4 regions of the Ectothiorhodospira sp. 9100 genome follow, and region 4 is predicted to be linked to each of the others. Evidence: riboswitches for the same ligand, from Rfam matches in the RefSeq annotation. Region 4 holds a riboswitch; each other region holds the start of a gene.

Region 1 (4,433 bases), on a different contig from region 4:
ATGGCCTCGGGGTTGGCGGCCAGGATGACCTCGCGGTTCAGGCGCGGGACCCGGGTGTCCAGGTGGCCGAAGATGTTCTGGCCGCCGCAGAGGCGGATGGCTTGTGAGATGAGGTGTTCCTCATTGAGGGTCATCAGTGGGCGGTCCCACACCTGATAGAAGACGGTGACGGGCGGTTGTTGGCCATACCGGCCCTCGAGTTCCCCCAGGGTGTGGCGGACCTGGGCGCTGGCTTTGTCACCGCCGGCCGGGTGGCCGGTGAGGCGTCCCAGGCGTTCCAGGCCGGAGGCCAGTTGTTCGAAGGTTTGTGGGTTGCTGAAGTAGAGGGGGTAACCCAGGGCTTCCAGGCGTTCCAGCTGCGCCCGCACATTGCCGCTCTCCCAGGCCACCACCAGGTCCGGTTCCAGAGCCAGGATGGATTCCAGGTCCAGTTGTTTGTAGCTCCCCACCCGGGGGATGTCTTCGGCGGCTTTTGGGTAGTCGCTGTAGTTCACTGTGCCGACGATCTGTTCGCCGGCGCCCACGGCAAACAGGTTTTCCGTGATATGCGGTGCCAGGCTGATGATGCGTTTGGCCGGTGCCTCCAGATGCACTTCCCGACCCCGGTCATCGGTGGCCGTCACGGGTTCCGCGTCAGCCTGTGTGGTCGCTGAAGCGGTGATAAGAAGGATGCAAATTGCGGCTATCTGTGCCCATTTGCGGGGAAATGGCGGGGTATGGCTTATGTGGTGGGGGCGTCTCATGGTGTTGGGGTCGGGCGCTTGAAAGGAAGGCATCATAACAGCGATGCGGTTGCTGGCCACCTGCAGGACCCTCCGGACCCACCGGTATCCAACCCTGCCAGCGTCCGCTGCCTTGTAGGAGCGGCCCTCGGCCGCGAATGGTCCTGATGCCTCCTGTGTGCCTGGGCTTTTTCCCGTGCCCAAGGGCCTTCCTCCCATGTGCCAGGGCTTTGCAGTATGCCCAGGGCCTGCCTCCAGGGTGCCAGGGCTTTGCGCCGTGCACAGGGTCTGCCTCCGGGGCGCATTTCTTGCGGCGGGACGCCGTGAATACGTCCCTGTAGGCTTGACCGCCGCATCCATGCGGCGAACACCCGCCTCCAGAAATCCACCCCGGAGGCAGACCGGACGCGTTGGGGCTTGCGTTCGGGGGGGGGCTCCGAATAGGCGCGCCTCAGGTGCATGGATATCCATCTGCTCTGACAGTAACCCCTGCGGTCCATATTGGAATATCCACAATCGTTTGCGTATGATACGGCCTCGCTTCAGGTGCCAGATGATTGACATCCGTCTGGTGAAACGGGAAGCCGGTACGTCTGCCAGATTCAGCAGATCAGTCCGGCGCTGCCCCCGCAACGGTAGGCGAGACGAGGGTTTCTGCACGTCACAGCAGGAGCCCAGGCAAGGCGGAAAGCCACTGCGCGCAAGCGTGGGAAGGTGCCTTGACCCGGTCAGATGATGACCCGTCCGCAAGCCCGGAGACCGGCCTGATGCGTTCACGCGGCATTGCGGAGGGCTTTGCGCGGCTCGTCTTTTCGGGTCTCATTCCGGCGGATCTCGCCTTGCGGTGCGCACGCACCCACGGGCCTGATCGATCCGCTGCTCTCCTCGTGCCGCATCCTGGCCCAACCACAGGTGCGCGGGCGGCGCACCGGAGAGCACAGATATGCAAACCCGATCCTTCCTGCCGGCAGCCGTGCTGCTGGCCATCCCTTCCTTCGTCAGCGCCCAGGAACAGTTGGCCCAACTGGACCCCATCCTGGTCACCCCCACCCGCACAGCCCAGACCACCGACCAGACCCTGGCCTCCGTCACCGTGATCGACCGGGAGGAGATCGAGCGGTTGCAGCCGAAGGAGTTTGTGGATTTGTTGAGAGGGCGGGCTGGGATTGGTGTGAGTCAGAATGGGGCTTTCGGCAAGAGCACCAGCATTTTCATGCGTGGCACCAATTCCGATCACACGTTGTTGTTGGTTGATGGGGTGCGGATGGGATCAGCAACCACGGGTGGCGCATCTTGGCAGTTTTTGCCTCCATCTGAGATAGAGCGTATCGAGATTGTGCGCGGGCCAAGGACCAGTCTTTATGGCTCAGATGCCATCGGCGGCGTAATACAGGTATTCACCAAGAAAGGGGATGGGCCGGCGCGAGTCCGGGCGCATCTCGGTGCAGGATCTTTCAATGCTTGGGAAATTGGCGCAGGTGTATCGGGGGCGAATGAGAGTACACGGTACAACTTCTCAGCTAATCATTCGTCAACTGATGGAATCAACGTTCAGGACGGGGTAGGTGACGACGGTCGGGACGGTTACGAGAATACATCGGTGACTGCGAGCTTGTCACATGATATAGCTGAAGGGCCGGAATTTTTTGCTACGGTGTTCCATTCTGAAGGTGAAACAGAATTTGATGCCACCGAAAAAGATTGGTATCGGTTTAGTCACGGCGCCGCTCAGCTCGGGCTTCGCGGTCAAGTGACTGATGTGTGGTTTAGTTCCTTATCTCTTGCCCATAGCCGCGATGAGTTAAATAGGCGTGGCGTTTCGCACTCACAGTTCAATACGGCTAGAAACCTAATATCTCTGCAGAATGATTTTTTTATTGGACAGGAACATATATTGACCTTGGGCGCGGACTACCTGGAGGACCGTGTTACGGCCTCTGAGGATTTCTCCCAAACCAGTCGCGATAATGTGGGGTTGTTTGGGCAGTGGCAAGCCGATGTTGGGCAGTACGACATTGCACTCAGCTTACGCCATGACGATAACGAGGCATTTGGGACTGAAACGACGGGGCAGATGGCTTTGGGAATTCAACTTGCCAGCGATTGGAGTGGACGTGCCAGTGTTGGTACCGCTTTCAACGCGCCGACATTCAATCAGCTCTACTATCCTGGGTACGGAAATCAAGACGTTAAGCCTGAGCGTTCTGAGACCTTTGAGGCGGGCGTTCGGTATTCGTCAGGCAACTATTATGGGGATGTGGCGCTCTTCCAGACGAATATTGAAGATCTCATCCCTGTGTTTCCTGTTGAAAATATTGACAACGCGAGAATTCGTGGTGTCGAGCTTGAAGCTGGCCTTGAAGTGAATTATTGGTCGTTCCGTGCCGCATTAACTCATCTTGATCACGAAGATCGCGATACGGGGAAAAAGCTGGAACGTCGGCCTGAGAATTCTGGGCGTCTGGATCTGGATAGATACTGGAACAGGTTTTCTGTTGGAGCAACGGTGACAGCGGAGGGGTATCGGTTCAATGATAAAGAGAATGAGGATCGTCTTGGCGGTTTTGCGCTTGTTGATCTCCGGGCATCCTATAACATTTCCACTGAGTGGACCTTGAATGCAAAACTGGATAATGTTCTTGATAAGGATTACGTGACCACGCGAAGTCGTGTCTATGACTTTACTCAAGATTCTTCCTACTACGTCGACTACAACCAACCCGGCCGCGCCTTCTTCGTCACGTTAAACTACCAGCAACAGTGACCTCCGCCGCCCCTCATCCCCGGCCCTTCTCCCCCGAGGGGAGAAGGGAGTCTGGACTCTTGCTTCTCTCCAGGTGGAGGGGAGTCTGGAATCCCGCTGCTCCCGGGGGACGAAGGGATCATGAGCCCCTCTCCCGCTTGCGGGAGAGGGGTTGGGGTGAGGGCGACGATGTGAATCTGCGAGGCCGACCATGACCACCCACCACTGCCCAGCCCTGCTCATCACCGCCCCGGCCTCCGGTCAGGGGAAGACTACGGTGACGGCGGCGCTGGCGCGCTACCATCGTAACCAGGGCCGGCGGGTGCGGGTGTTCAAGGCGGGGCCGGATTTCCTTGACCCGATGATCCACCAGCAGGCCAGTGGCCACCCGGTGCACACCCTGGACATGTGGATGACCGGCGAGGAAGACGCCCGGCAACGCCTGTATGAGGCGGCGGGCGAGTCGGATCTGATCCTGGTGGAAGGCGTGATGGGTCTGTTCGACGGGCGACCCTCCAGCGCCGACATCGCTGCCCGGTTCGGCATCCCGGTGATGCCGGCCATCAACGGCGCCGCCATGGCCCAGACCTTCGGTGCCCTGGCCCATGGTCTGTCCACCTTCCGCTCCGATGTGCCCTTTGCCGGTGTGCTGGCCAATCGCGTCAGTGGAGAGCGACATTACGGCATGCTCATGGAATGCCTGCCCGAACACCTCACCGCCTTTGGTTATCTGCCCAAGTCCGCCGACGCCGCGTTGCCCAGTCGGCATCTGGGCCTGGTGCAGGCCGAGGAGATCGCGGATCTCGATGCGCGACTGGAGGCCGCAGCCGCCCAGCTGGTGTGGAAGCCGGAGGGGCTGCCGCCGCCGGTGACCTTTGAGCCGGGTCATGCCGAGCCGGTGCCGCGCTCCCTGGAGGGTCGGCGCATTGCCATCGCCCGGGATCAGGCCTTCGCCTTCATCTATCCCG
Region 2 (4,433 bases), on a different contig from region 4:
CGCCGGAGACGAGGATCGTGTCTCCTGCTCCGGCGCGGGTCTGGCAGAAAGCCTTCAGAACATTGTCCAAGGGGTGCTTCAGGCCGATTGACCCGCACGATACTCAGGCGGCTTTTTTCTGCTCGAAGCAGTCCTGGTGCCGCCCTCATAGTCGAGGACATCAGTGAAGCCGGTATTGTCGAGCTTCGCCGCGGCCTTGCGGGAGGCGTCGCAGTCGAAGTTGGCGCAATAGACCACGATCTTGCGATCCTTGCCCCCGGCGACGCGACCCACCTGCTGTTACGTCCCACCCTATCAGAGGCCTCCCATCACGCCCTCTCTGAGGCGAAATAAAGAGCTCGCCTCGCATGAGCCTCACCAACACATGGGAATAACCTGTCCGGTCCAGAGCGGTTTGGAGTCACTGGTCAGTGCAGAGCAAATGCCCGGTTCGGGCCGACAGCCGATACCAACCTTTTGCACTCAGGTTAAACCTGCAGTGCAGGTGGCATATTGGGGCCCAAAAGTTCCAGCACCTGGGCGCGATCGAAGGATCTCCGCCGCTGGACAACCCGGGCAAGTGGGTGGACATTATGACGCGTGAACCCGCATGCGTTGCAGGAGTTGATTGCTGATCTCGCCGAGGCGTTCGCTCTACCCGGCGTGGCCGCTGGTGTGTGGCACGCCGGGAAGGAAAGCATTGCTTACCACGGGGTGACGAGCATCGAGAACCCGTTACCGGTTGATGAACACACACTGTTCCAGGCGGGTTCCATTGGCAAGACATTGACCGCCACGGCGGTGGTCAGGTTGGCCGAGGCCGGTGTTTGAGCAGGATTAAGTGCCGTCGTCACAGCCAACCACGCTGCATGTGAAACTCGTGAGCGGCCAGGTGGATCGTTACGTGTTCGTGGACGGGCCCTGCCGGGCGTCATCGGCTATTTTGTCCCTGGTGGTGGGAACTTGCACCCGGTCAGCAGCCCTACGATCCCGGCGAGCAGGCGGACCTGGTGGCCTATCTGCGCAGCGCGCTGGATCTTCATGGTGGTGATGAGACTGAATCACACTGTGTGCGATAGGCCGGCTCGCCAAACCCAGAGCCCCTGTCGTAGCCATGACAAGCACTCAGTTCCTGCACGTCGCCGGCTACGTGAACCTCAACGACACCCATTACACGGCCCAGGCGAGCCTCAACCGGCGAATTGCCGCCGTATCGATCATGCGCTGAGTCCAGGGCTTGTGCCAATGATGTGCTGTGGCTATCCTCTCGCGCGAATGGTGCCCGGCATGAGTCGGGAGAATAGGGAAACCGGTGCGGAGGCCTCCTCCTAATCCGGTGCTGCCCCCGCAACTGTAAGCGGAGAGTGCCCTCCATCGCCACCGGACCAGCCCCCTTGGGGACGGCCGGGAAGGCGGAGGGTGCTGCGACCCGCGAGCCAGGAGACCTGCCATCCATTGATAGCCGCCAGACCGGACGGGGTGTCCGGCGGAGGGATCGCCAATGGCGACATGTCCCAGCCTCGGGCTGTGGGGCATTTCCTTTCGAAAAAGCGCACTCCACCGGGACGGCCCTGACATTCCGCGCCGCACGCCCTTCATTGGTGTGCTGCCGTGTTTACCAACCGAAAGGCCGATCATGACCCGATTCTCCCGCGCCGCCGCGATCCTCGCGCCCACGCTTGCCCTGGCACCCGCCGCCGCCACGGCCGAAACGCTCACCCTGTTCGTTTCAGGTCAGGATCTCGCAACCGAAGGGTTCAACGCCCCGCAACTGACGAAAGACGGCTGGCAGCTCAGCTTCTCGCGTGTGATCGCCACCGTCGACCATGTGACCGCCTGGCGCACGGATCCGCCGTTCGCGGCAGACGGCCCCGGGATCACCGGCGATGCGCTGGAAATGGTTGGTCCCTTTACCGTTGACCTGGTCGCTGCCGATGACAAGGACCGTGTCGAGGTGGCCACCGTGGACGCCGAACAAGGGTTTTACAACGCACTTTCCTGGACGTTGGCGCCAGCGCCGGAGGGCGAGTTTGAGGGATTTTCACTGGTCTTCGAGGGCACGGCCACCCGCGATGGGGAGGAGGTGGACTTCACCCTGGCCACCCGTGATGCAATCGCCCATGCCTGCGGCGAATACGTGGGCGACGAACGCAAGGGCTTTGTCACGACTGGCGAGGGTTCCGACCTGGAGATCACGCTGCACCTGGACCATTTGTTCGGCCGCGCAGACTGGGCTGCTGATGATCCCACCAACCTTGAGGCACTGGGTTTCGACGCCTTTGCTGAAGGCGGGATGCAGGAGTTCTCGCTGAATGGTCTGCATGTTGGTCATGTGGGCGAGGGACATTGCCATGACGGCCCACTCTAACGGGGTTGCCACGGCGATGGCGGGGCTCCTGGCCCTTGCGCCGCTGACTGCGCTGGGTCATGCCGCGTTGCTCGATGCCGAGGCAGCCACGGCCATCCGTCTGCACGCCCAATACGATACCGGCGAGCCCATGGCCGAGGCGCAGGTCATCATCTACGCCCCCGACAATCCCACCCGCGCCTGGCGCCAGGGTACGACCGACGCCGAGGGGCGCTATCTCTTCGCTCCCGACCTGGAGGTGCCCGGCCGCTGGACGGTGCAGGTGCGCCAGGCCGGGCACGGGGCCGTTGCCCATGTGGAGGTGGGCCCTTCAGGCGCTGATGGAGATGCCGATGCCCCTGTTCTCGCTTTCACAGGCGGGTACGCTGAGACCGGGCCGCTGCAGCAAGTGGTGATGGTGGCGCTGGTGGCCTGGGGTGCGTTGGGCACGGGGCTTTACTTCTGGCGCCGGAGGCGTGGCGATGCATCTGCCTGACGGATTGCTGCCGGTGGGCATGGTCGTCGGCGGCTATATCGGCAGCGCCGCGCTTCTGGGTTTCAGTCTCACCCGGATTGCGCGCCTGCCCGATCCGGGCGCGGCCATGCCGAGGGCAGCGATGCTGACCGCAGTGTTTTTCGCTGTTTCATCCCTCGCGGTGCCGGTGCCGCCAACGACGGTGCATCCGATGCTGGCGGGGCTGATGGGCGTGCTCCTGGGCTGGTACGCGGTACCGGCGATCCTGGTAGGCCTGTTCCTGCAGGCGGTCCTGTTCGGCCATGGCGGGCTGACCACGCTGGGGCTGAACGGGTTGATCCTTGCGCCGGCCGCGCTGATCGCCTGGGGGGTCTGGCGGGCCCTGGAACCACGGGCGTCCACCTTCGCGGCGGTGATTGCCGGCAGCGGTGGGGTGGTGCTGTCTCTGGCGGTCTTCGCCGTTTTCGTGCTGTGGGGACTCCCTGCCGAGGTGGATGCTGCGGCGGAGCGGGCTGCGCTGGCCGTTTTCCTGCTTGCCCATCTGCCACTGGTGCTGGCCGAAGGGGTGCTTGTCGCGGTCGTGCTGCGCGTGCTTGCCAGGGTGGAACCGGGACTTCTGCCCCGTGCCTGACGGCGATGCCCTGGTGGGGCCGGACCAGGCGGGTCTGCTGCCGGACGATCCGCGCGCGCGGCTGGCGATGGCGCTGCTCCTCGCCTTCGGCTTCGCCGCGGTGGAGCAGGTGATGACCGTCCCGCTGTTGCTCGTGCTGGCGCTGGCGCTGGCGCTCGCTTCGGGGCAGCCCTGGCGTGTACTGCGGGGGCTGCGGGCGCCGCTCGTGCTGGCAGGCGCCTTCCTGCTGGTGTTCCCCCTCGTGGCCGGGCCGACGGTGCTGTGGCAGGCTGGCCCGCTGCGCCTGCATGCCGAAGGTCTTCAGGTCGGTCTCCTGGTCGCTGGCCGGCTGCTGGCGATCGTGACCGTGACGCTGGCGCTTCTTTCCACACTCCCACCGCACAGGCTGGCAGCCGGGCTTCGTGGCCTCAAGGTGCCGGCTGTGCTTGCCGACCTGCTGCTGCTGACGCTGCGCTACCTTGAGCAGGTCCGGAGCGAGATCCTGCGCGCCCGCCTGGCGGGGCGATTACGCGGCGAGCGGCCGGGCTGGCGCAACCTGCCGGGGCATGGTCTGATACTGGCCGCCGCGCTGATCCGCGGCCAGCGGCGGGCCGAGACCCTTTGGGCGGCGATGCGGCTTCGGGGCCACTCGGGCGGCCTCGCGGCACCGTTGGCCCCGATGGTGGCGCGCGACCGGGTCGGGATCATGCTGGCCGCGGGACTTGCCATGCTGGTGCTGCTGGTGGACCGGGTCGGATGACGGCGCGGGTGCAGGCGCAGGGGTTGTCGGTGGCCTGGCCCGGCCAGGTGCCGCTGCTCACGGCCCTCGATATCGCGTTGGCGCCGGGCGAGCGGGTGGGGCTGGTGGGTCCCAATGGTTCGGGCAAGTCGAGCCTGTTCCTGACGCTGGCGGGCGTGCTGCCGGTGGCGGCGGGCGTGCTGGAAATCGATGACGCGCCGGTTCGTCCTGGCGCCTTCAACCCCGCCGTCGGCCTCGTCTTCCAGCAGGCCGAGGATCAGCT
Region 3 (4,433 bases), on a different contig from region 4:
AGCCTGCGGCGGGCCGCAAGGTAGAAGCCCAGCCCGAAGAGGCCGACGATATAGCCGATCCCGCCAAGGATCGACTGGAAATCGTTGTGGTTCTTGTAGGCCATAATCTCTTGTCTGAGCGGGTGCATCTCCCGCCGCACAATCTCGGCGATGGCGGCGCGTTCTTCGTCCGTCAGAGCGGCAATGGTGACTGTGCCTGCGTCAAGTTCCTCGGGCGTCCCCTCAGGCACAGGGTCGGGCTCCGACGCTGCGACGCCCATGATGGCAGCGACGTCTGCAGCCGGCATTCTCATCTCCGCGACATGGCCCGCGCTCAGATCGGCCCGGAAGACATGGGTCACAGCCTCGGTGGGGGTATAGAGGAAAAAACCATCCTGGTCGGTCATGGTCTCGCCCAGTTTGATCCCTCCGGCGTCGAAGACCTCCACCAGCAAATCGACCGCCATCTCGCCGTTGGAAAAGCCGATCTCGCCCTCGATGTCGCTGCCGGCCGGGAAGACGGAGGAGATGACGTTGTGGGCCAGCCCTGCCACGGGCAGGGCAACAAGCGCAAGCGCGAGGAAAAACCTGCGGATCATGCCCATGTTCCTTTTATCGTGTCGAAGAGGTCTGGTTTGACCTGACGCGCGAGATATACTGCAGCGGCGCACAGCAGCGCCTCGATGACCATCACCGGGATATGGGCGAAGAAGACGAACTTCGCGGCGGGCACGAATGCATCGCCGGACATCACAAGACATATCGCCACCAGAAGTGTCGTGGCGGCGATGGCGAAAGCCCCGCCGACCCCTGCCCAGACCGCGCCCACCACCGGCGTGGCACGCGCGATCAGTGGGCCGAAGATGATCCCCGCCAGCACGGCGGGGAGCGCGATGTTCAGCGTGTTGATGCCCAGTACCGTCAGGCCACCGAAGCCAAAGAAGACGGCCTGCAACAGCAGCCCCACGAAAAGCGCGGGAAAGGCGGCCCAGCCGAGGATAAGCCCGGCCAGGCCATTGAGGACCAGATGCACCGACGACGGGCCGATCGGTACGTGGATGAGAGAGGCTACGAAAAACGCGGCCGACAGCACACCCGCCGCCGGGATCTTTTCGAGCGTCAGCTGCCGAAGCCCCAGCGCGATCCCGCCCACGGCAAGCACGGCGCCGCCTATGACAACCTCGTTAGCAAGCGCCCCGTCGACGATATGCATAACCTTACTCCAGCTCGGTCGCGTGGATCCAGATCACCGCGTCCTGGGACAATTCCTTGCCGTCGAACTCGGTTTCGGTACCTGCACCAAGTGCCGCAAAGCCCCACCAGCCGGCGGTCGGAATGCCGAAGGTGAAATACCCGTTGGCATCACTGATCGCGACCAGCGTGCCGCCCGCGGGCGGGGTGACGGTGGGCTCTGTTGTGGTGCCGCCCGCAATTTCGGGCTCGGACGCCATGTATTCGATCTCGATCTCGGCATCTGCGACAGGCGCGCCCTCCGACAGAACCCGGCCCGTGAAGGTTGAACCCACCAACACGTTGTAGGGGCGGTTCAGCGGCTGGATCTCGGCTGGCAGGCCCATGATGCCGTCCCAATCCGTGGGCAGGCCGTTGCGGTTCAGAAAAACGCGCGTGATCTGCTGGATATAGATGTCCTCGGAGTCCTCGTAATAGGGCTCGGGCACGGTCACCAGAACGTAGTCGCCCGACCGGCGGATCGGGACAGAGCCAATGAAGGCTTCGCCCGTATTCTCGACGCCCTGGAAAGGCGCGGGCTGTAGCGTATCAATAAGGTCGGTGCGCTCGCCGTTGTGGATCATGTAGAACTCGCGCGGCATGGCGAGATCCATTACATATCCATTGTCGAAGGGATGCCAGAAGATCAGCTTGACCGGGATTTCGCCGGGCGTCTCGATCACAGCCTGTTCGGTGTAACTCAGCAGGAAATGTGCCGATGCCGTTATCGGCAGGGCGGCGGCGGCAACTGCCGCAAGAAGGGTTGTGCGAAGGGGCATGTACGTCCTCTTTCGATCGTGCAGCGTGCAGCGCTCGCGCCACGCTTGGAAAAGACGGACGGGGAGATTTGGCGGGAGCGCGGCAACAGAAAGACGAGCCCATGCCAGACGCGTTTCCCCGGCGTCCAGATGACCGCACGCCCAAGGGCATGCGCATAACCGGCAGGTCTCCTGGCTCGCAGTTCACCGCCCTGGCTGGCCTTCCCGGATCGCTCCAGTGGCATCTTCAGCCGGACTCGCCGCTCACAGTTGCGGGGACAGCCGCGGATTCGGTATCAAGACACCCCACCGCGTTCCCTCTTGCCTCCATCCCGGGAAAGGATGGAACCGATCACGCGTGCTTTATGCCCCGTCATCGTCTGGCTGTCAATCTCATTCCTGGCGGGCTTCGGCCATTGCCGCGAACTGGCGAGGCTGGTCTACATCTGCCTTGCAGAGGACGCGCCGGACTTCGACTGGGTAGGCCTCAAATCATGCCCTGGCACGCCCCAGTCTACCAGTCCCGGTGAATCAATCTGGACATCTCCCCACAGAGCCCACCCACACCCTGCCACCGTCCCGACTCCCTCACCGGGGGAATAATCTGCCTCAAATCAGGTGGTGATCAGCGATTAGGGGTGGGAAACAACAGGCGTGGCTCATCGGGATGATTGTTCAAGACCGGTGCTCAGCACCCCCATACCTGGACATCGCCCACCAGTTTCAGGGCATCACGGGCGTTGGCGGCCCAGAGATCCGCACCGATGACCATGGCCAGGGAGGGCACCCTGTTGATCAGGTTACCACCCACCAGGATCAGGGGTTGCAGCCCCACCTGGTGTTGGCGAATCTCCTCAATCAATTCACGCACGGCCCAGAGATGACGAGGCAACGAGACCGTCAGCCCCACAAGATGGGGGTCGAATCGGCGAACTTGCCCCAACAGGGAGTTTCGAGGCACATCCGCTCCCAGAAACTGCACGGACCAGCCCGACATCTCAAACGCATCTGCAATCATCCGCAAACCAATGACATGCCGATTGCCGGGAGGGGCCGCAAACAATGACCGCATCCCGTTCGAGGTGGATGAGGGTCGGCTGAGCAGCAGTTGAGCCATCACATCCTGTGCGATGGAGCTGGCCAGATGCTCCTCGGCTACCGTGAGGCGATTGGCATGCCACTCCTTGCCAACCTCATACAGAGCCGGTTGCAACAACTCATGCTCAGCCTCGATCAGGGTATCGCCCCTGTCCATCGCCTCTTCCAGGAGTGCTGTGGCGGTGCGGCGGTCGCCAGCAATCAGTGCCTGCATGACCTGATCGGCGACCGGATCCACGGTCACTTTGGATGCTTCAATAACACCCGAGGTATTGGCATTCTCCAGAACACGAGCAGCATGGGCGAAAAGTTCGCTCATCCTCGCCCGATTGTCCGCGCAAAGATAGCGCGACAGGCAACCCTCCATTTCCTGTAAGGCATGAAAGACAACGCCAGTCGACAAACCTCGCCGGAGCAGGAGGGACGATAGCCACTGCAGGCAGTCTTCCAGGGGTTCATGGATGCCAAAAACCAGTGCCGGACGGATAAACTCCAGTAAAAAGGTCAGCTCTTCACGGCATCGGTCTGATCCGAACGCCCCGCCGTCGGCGTAGAATTCCGGAAACCGAGCCGTGATACGATGGCTGGAGAAGCGAATGAGTTCCTCTCGATGGTGTTCGAACTGCTGTACGCCCTCCGCATCCAACCTGAACCGGTGGTTCTGATGGGTGAAATCAACGGTCGGACTGGGTATCACCCTGGACAAGAGAACCTCGCTTGAAACACAAACCCAAGTTTTCGGGGCACTGACGCAAGATGATAGCCCATTCCGTCCAGTTTCTGAGCCCGCAATCACCGTCTCCGAGAGCCGCCCATCTCAACCCTTGGACACGGGCGGGGAATGACAGGCATGGACGTGCCTGACCATTACCTGAAACAGGAACTCTACGAACTCATCCGCAAGGATGCTCGGAGCTTTGATTTTCTTCAGAAAGCCACGCTGGACGGGATCTGGTTCTGGGATATTGAACACCCGGATCATGAATGGATGAGCGATGGCTTCTGGACCATGCTGGGGCAGGATCCAGCCACCAAACAGCCGCTGGCCCGGGAGTGGCAATCCCTGGTAGACCCGGAAGATCTGAAGGTCGTCCATCAAGCGCTTGAAGAGCATTTTGCCAACCCCGAACACCCCTTTGATCAGATTATCCGCTACACGCACCGCGATGGCTCGACGCTCTGGATTCGCTGTCGGGGTATGGCCATTCGGGATGATCAAGGACGACCGGTGAGAATGCTGGGAGCACACACGGACCTGACACCCGTCAAACGTGCCCAGGCTGAACTGGAATCCCGAACGCGCGATCTGGCCCGTATAGCCAGGGCGATGGATAACGCTCAGGAAGGCATCATCATCACTGACTCGCA
Region 4 (4,433 bases):
CCTGCAGGTCGTGGAGGCTGTAGCCATCACGTGGTGGTGCGTCGTCGGGCACCTGGGTGAGGTCATCCACCCAGGTGAAGGTGTATCCCAGGGTCAGGCTGTCCAGGGCCGCCCAGCGATGATCCCAGACGAAGCGATCACCCCCGGTGCCGCCCCGTCGCCGCGATACCGATTGGGGATTGCCATCCTCGTCCAGGGTTTCGGCACTGAAGAACGAGACATGGGTATCGTACCGGCCGATGCCCCAGCTTCCGCGGATCTCGTAACCGCGTGTGCGCAGGGTATCCTCCCGGTTGCGGATGGTCCCCACAAACGGTGGCTCAAAGCCGAAGGGGCGGCTGGCAAAGGGGCTCCCCCAGGGGTCGTCCCGGTCCACGCTGTTGTGCAGGCGAGTGTCGAACAGGGTGAGTTCCAGTTGCAGTCGATCCCGGTCGGCGAGGGCATCCCGGGCTTCGTATCGTAGCCCCGCCTCCCGGCGACGGGACTTTTCTGCCTTGAAGGGTTCGCCATCGTTGAGGTTGGTGTCCTCATTGATGTAGGCCATCCAGCCGACGGGAATGATCCCGGCGCCACTCACCGCCTCGCCATAACCGGCAAAGGCGGTCAGGCCGGCGGGGAGTTCCACTTCCGCGCTCACGTTGGGGGAAACAGCGCTTCCCGACAGTGTTTGCTGGTAGAACTCGGTGGAAAAGTCGTCGAATCGCGCCCCCAGGGAGAGCGACACGCGTCCCCGGTGCATGCGATTTTGGATGAATGCCCCCAGGTTGCGGGACTCACTGGAGATGCTCGGGCCTTCCGTCCGACCTTCCTCCAGGTAATAGTCCACGCCCACGGTCAGCCGGTGCTGGATGTCCAAGTGATCAAAGTGGAAGGTATTCCTCGCATCGCCGCCGTATTCCCGCGTACGGGTTCGGGTATCGTTGTCGAGTCGCTGCAGCTGATGGTCGGTGAAGTAAAGGTGGCCGTTCCAGTCCAGCCAGTCCCGCGGGGCGTCATAGGTATGTTGCAAGGTCCAGCGATGCTGTCTCACGCGTTGACCACCTCATCCTGGGCCTGGTCCTCGCGGGGGTCGCCGAAGTCGCTGCCCCGGGACCCATAGGGATGATCGCCGGTGAATGTGTGGCGCTGGGCACCCAGTCGGATCTCATGACCCTGTGTGGGCAGTCGGCTGAGCCGCAACAGGTAATCCCTGTCCTGCCCACCGGAATGGGGCATGGTTTCGCCCCCGCCAATACGGTAATCCTCACGATTCACGGCTCGCAGATGGGCCAGGGCGCCCCAGTCCTCGTTCAGCCGGGTCATGAGGGAGGTTGAACCCAGCCATGCCTCATCCGCGCTGGCATACGCGGCTTTCATGCGAGCGCCCTGTTGCTGGTCTGGCAGGAGCAGATCCTGAGCATCCTTGGTGGTGAATGCCACGCGCCCCCCCAGGGCCCCGGGACCCTGGTCGGCCGAGGGGCGTGGGTCCACTTCCACTTGCCTGATGAGATCAGGGTCCAGACCGCCGAGGCTGCCTCGATGCTGGTGGAGATTGCGGCCTTCGCGGGCGCCATCGATGTTCACATTGAGATTGCTGGCCTCCAGTCCCCGCAGATAAAGGCGCTGCGCATTGCGACTGCCGCCGCCCACATCCACGGAGACCTCGGAGCGGAAGATGTCCGCCACATCCAGGGGCTGGTGCCTGCGAATGTCCTCGTCTGTGATTCGGCGGTTCGATGGGATTCGGGACTGGACGACGATGCTATCCAGTTCAACAACGGCAGATGGATGATGGTTGGCCTGACCTGCAAAGCTGGGCGACACCAGGGTGCCGGACACCATGGCCAGTACAAGGGGATTCGATTTGTGCATGGATGTTCCTTGCGCGCACCACCCCGTGCGCGGTGATCGGATGGACCACGGGGAGTCAGCGAAGGCGGGCCGAACGAGAGGGACGCACCAACCAGAAGGGAAGGAGGAGGGCTATCCATGACCGGCCCCGACCGCAGCGCCCCGCAGTGTTCGGGTCTGTCCAGGGCCGGTCTCCGGACTTGTGGCCTGGAGGGCGATGACGCCCTCTGGCAGATTGCCTTCCCACGCGACCCGCCCGAACAAGGACGTGAGCCGCGCAGTGGCATGAGAAAATCTGCCGTTACCACCTACCGTTGCGGGGGCAGTGCCGGACTCGCCAGGCAAGGCTGACTGAACCGGACTTCCCGTTTAACCTGCCAGACCGGGACGGTCGGCAGGCACCCAGAACAACCGCGGAGACTATCAGGTTAATTGGCGCCGATTCAACTTGACGAAGGGTGCTGATTCTGGAACTGACTCCCATGCAGCGTGTGTTTGTGCACAGGCGGGCTGGGGCTTAGTCGATTGCCCGGTTTTCTGTCAAGGGGAAATCGCCCATGGAGGACATTCAGAATAAATCTATATAAATTATTGAGTTAGCCTGGGGTGGCGATTTTTTGACCAATCTGACGGCAATGCCCGTCAGGCCAGGCTTTTCGAGGTTTTCCGACACGCTGTCCACAAAGATATCCACAGGATCTGTGGACAGCGTGCCCGCCACCTAACTGTCATGCCGCCGGGCGCGCAGCACCCCCGATGATGAAAGATACGATCCAGGCCCCTCTCCCCTGAGGGGAGAGGGGTTGGGGTGAGGGGCGAGGACTGGCACAGCGCCTCCCTTACCCCCTCATCCCCAGCCCTTCTCCCCCCGAGGGGGAGAAGGGAGCTTCCGTAGCTGAACCTGGGCTCTTCCACGTTAAGATGCGCAAATGATCAATCTCCCGTTTCGGTCGCCGAAGGGGAAGCCAGTTCATCCGCATGAGCGCCATGGGCATCCAGCCCTTTCAGAAGATCCGCCTCCGAAAAGGGAAGATTGACCTTGCGGGGAGGTTTGTCGGCAGCCTCTATCACGATCTTGCCGGCTTTAACGTGAATGGTGACCGGGCTGGAGACATCCAGCCTGGCCTGCGCCAGAATCTTGCTGGAAAGCCGCACAGCGGCGCTGTTACCCCAGCGTTTGATCTCGCTTTGCATGGGAATCTCCAGGGCTGGGTGTATCTACTTAAGTAGATACTTTATTGCAGCTGGATGTAGTCGTCAACGCCGCTCAAGACGCTGGCAGACCTGATCGAAGTAGTCCGCGCTCAGGACTGGTTTCATGCCCCGTTCCTGACCCAGCCGGTCCATTAATAGCCGTAGACGCTTCGAATGCTGATCCTTGAGCGACTGATCCTTGGCAGCCGCCAGCAGATCTTCCACCTCGTGTATTTCCTTGCGCAAACGTACCTCCTCGGGGATGAAGCCACTGTTGCGAAGCAGCCGATAGGCAGTGCGCAACTCCTCAGGCACCATAGAGTCGTCTTCCAGATTCAGCGGCTTTCCCGCGCTTGGCAGGTTCTGGAAATCACCACGTCGCTCGGCTTCCTCGATACGGGCTTCCACCATACGATCGATGAGATACATGGGGGGATTCTCCAGTCGCCATCGTAGCGGCGATTCAAGGGGGCTGTTGCAGGTTACAGACGCCAGCGTGAGGGCAGGCGGTCTATAATGTGCTCGATCAACGAATCTACCGACGCCGATCTCAAGCCGGATTTGAACAGGATGTGCAGATCGGTGGGCTTTGGCTCCCATTCCGGCAGGATGCGCGACAAACGACCGGGCATGATGCCATGCCGGGGACACTCGGCTACCCAGTGGGGCAAAATCCCCAGGCCATAACCTTTCGAGATGCCATCTGCCAGGGTCTGTATCGTGCTTACTTTCAGCCTGGCCCGCGGTGCGACTCGAGCGATCTCACGAGTCGCATGATGCTGCAGGTTGATATCCGTCGCTTGTCCTGTCAGTTCGATCCATGAACATTGTGCGATTTCCCCGGGTTCATGCAAGTCGCAGCACCGGTTTTCCGGTGTTGCGGATGTGTACACCCCACAACACCAACGACCCAGATATCGGCGTGTGAGGCCCGAAGTGTCGAACGGGGCACAGGTTACGCAGACGTCCACTTCTCCAGGAGGAGGAGGTGTCCCGGGTGGTAGGGTGTGAACCTCCAATGAGCAGGCTGGATGATGGGTGAGAAAGTCGTTCAAGACCCAGGTTGCCCAGCCCCATGCCATCTCATGGCTCACCCAGACGTGGAGCGCGTGGTTCGTGTCGCGGGATAATGCGGCAGCCGTCTCGCGAGCCTCGTCGGCCAGATCCAGGATTCTCTGGCCATACTCTGCATAACACTGCCCGATTGCAGACAGGCAGAGCTTGCCACCTCCCTGTTTCGTGAGTCTCAGACCCAGGTCTTCTTCAAGCGTGGCCAGCCGACGACTCAGCGTCGATTTGGGCCTGTTGAGAGCCTGAGCTGCCGCAGTCAGTTGACCATGGTCACGCAGCGCCACCAGGGCACGTAATGCTTCGTAGTCGCTCATTGCGTTCCATTTCATGAACAGTGT

The links. A riboswitch is a leader RNA that binds a small molecule or an ion and turns the genes downstream of it on or off. The one in region 4 is predicted to bind cobalamin.
Region 1: it holds a riboswitch for cobalamin, as region 4 does, so the genes downstream of both, LPW29_RS12115 (TonB-dependent receptor domain-containing protein) here and LPW29_RS11140 (TonB-dependent receptor plug domain-containing protein) in region 4, are expected to answer to the same signal.
Region 2: it holds a riboswitch for cobalamin, as region 4 does, so the genes downstream of both, LPW29_RS11775 (hypothetical protein) here and LPW29_RS11140 (TonB-dependent receptor plug domain-containing protein) in region 4, are expected to answer to the same signal.
Region 3: it holds a riboswitch for cobalamin, as region 4 does, so the genes downstream of both, LPW29_RS14315 (DUF4198 domain-containing protein) here and LPW29_RS11140 (TonB-dependent receptor plug domain-containing protein) in region 4, are expected to answer to the same signal.

What each region holds. Positions count from the first base shown of each region.
Region 1 covers NZ_JAJNAN010000044.1:1,639-6,071, reverse strand. Annotated here, with positions in the region: gene LPW29_RS12120 (cobalamin-binding protein) at 1-743, opposite strand, end outside; cobalamin riboswitch at 1,250-1,504, shown strand; gene LPW29_RS12115 (TonB-dependent receptor domain-containing protein) at 1,666-3,486, shown strand; gene LPW29_RS12110 (cobyrinate a,c-diamide synthase) at 3,677-4,433, shown strand, end outside.
Region 2 covers NZ_JAJNAN010000041.1:7,812-12,244, reverse strand. Annotated here, with positions in the region: gene LPW29_RS11790 (TIGR01458 family HAD-type hydrolase) at 1-91, shown strand, start outside; gene LPW29_RS11785 (rhodanese-like domain-containing protein) at 79-273, opposite strand; gene LPW29_RS11780 (serine hydrolase) at 580-810, shown strand; cobalamin riboswitch at 1,239-1,446, shown strand; gene LPW29_RS11775 (hypothetical protein) at 1,616-2,347, shown strand; gene LPW29_RS11770 (carboxypeptidase-like regulatory domain-containing protein) at 2,331-2,822, shown strand; gene cbiM (cobalt transporter CbiM) at 2,809-3,432, shown strand; gene LPW29_RS11760 (energy-coupling factor transporter transmembrane component T family protein) at 3,425-4,171, shown strand; gene LPW29_RS11755 (energy-coupling factor ABC transporter ATP-binding protein) at 4,168-4,433, shown strand, end outside.
Region 3 covers NZ_JAJNAN010000071.1:1,743-6,175, forward strand. Annotated here, with positions in the region: gene LPW29_RS14305 (hypothetical protein) at 1-578, opposite strand, end outside; gene cbiM (cobalt transporter CbiM) at 575-1,192, opposite strand; gene LPW29_RS14315 (DUF4198 domain-containing protein) at 1,197-1,988, opposite strand; cobalamin riboswitch at 2,133-2,335, opposite strand; gene LPW29_RS14320 (cobalamin B12-binding domain-containing protein) at 2,656-3,762, opposite strand; gene LPW29_RS14325 (putative bifunctional diguanylate cyclase/phosphodiesterase) at 3,916-4,433, shown strand, end outside.
Region 4 covers NZ_JAJNAN010000036.1:10,994-15,426, reverse strand. Annotated here, with positions in the region: gene LPW29_RS11145 (TonB-dependent receptor domain-containing protein) at 1-1,030, opposite strand, end outside; gene LPW29_RS11140 (TonB-dependent receptor plug domain-containing protein) at 1,027-1,851, opposite strand; cobalamin riboswitch at 1,999-2,251, opposite strand; gene LPW29_RS11135 (AbrB/MazE/SpoVT family DNA-binding domain-containing protein) at 2,764-3,024, opposite strand; gene LPW29_RS11130 (DnaJ family domain-containing protein) at 3,088-3,453, opposite strand; gene LPW29_RS11125 (LysR family transcriptional regulator) at 3,507-4,424, opposite strand.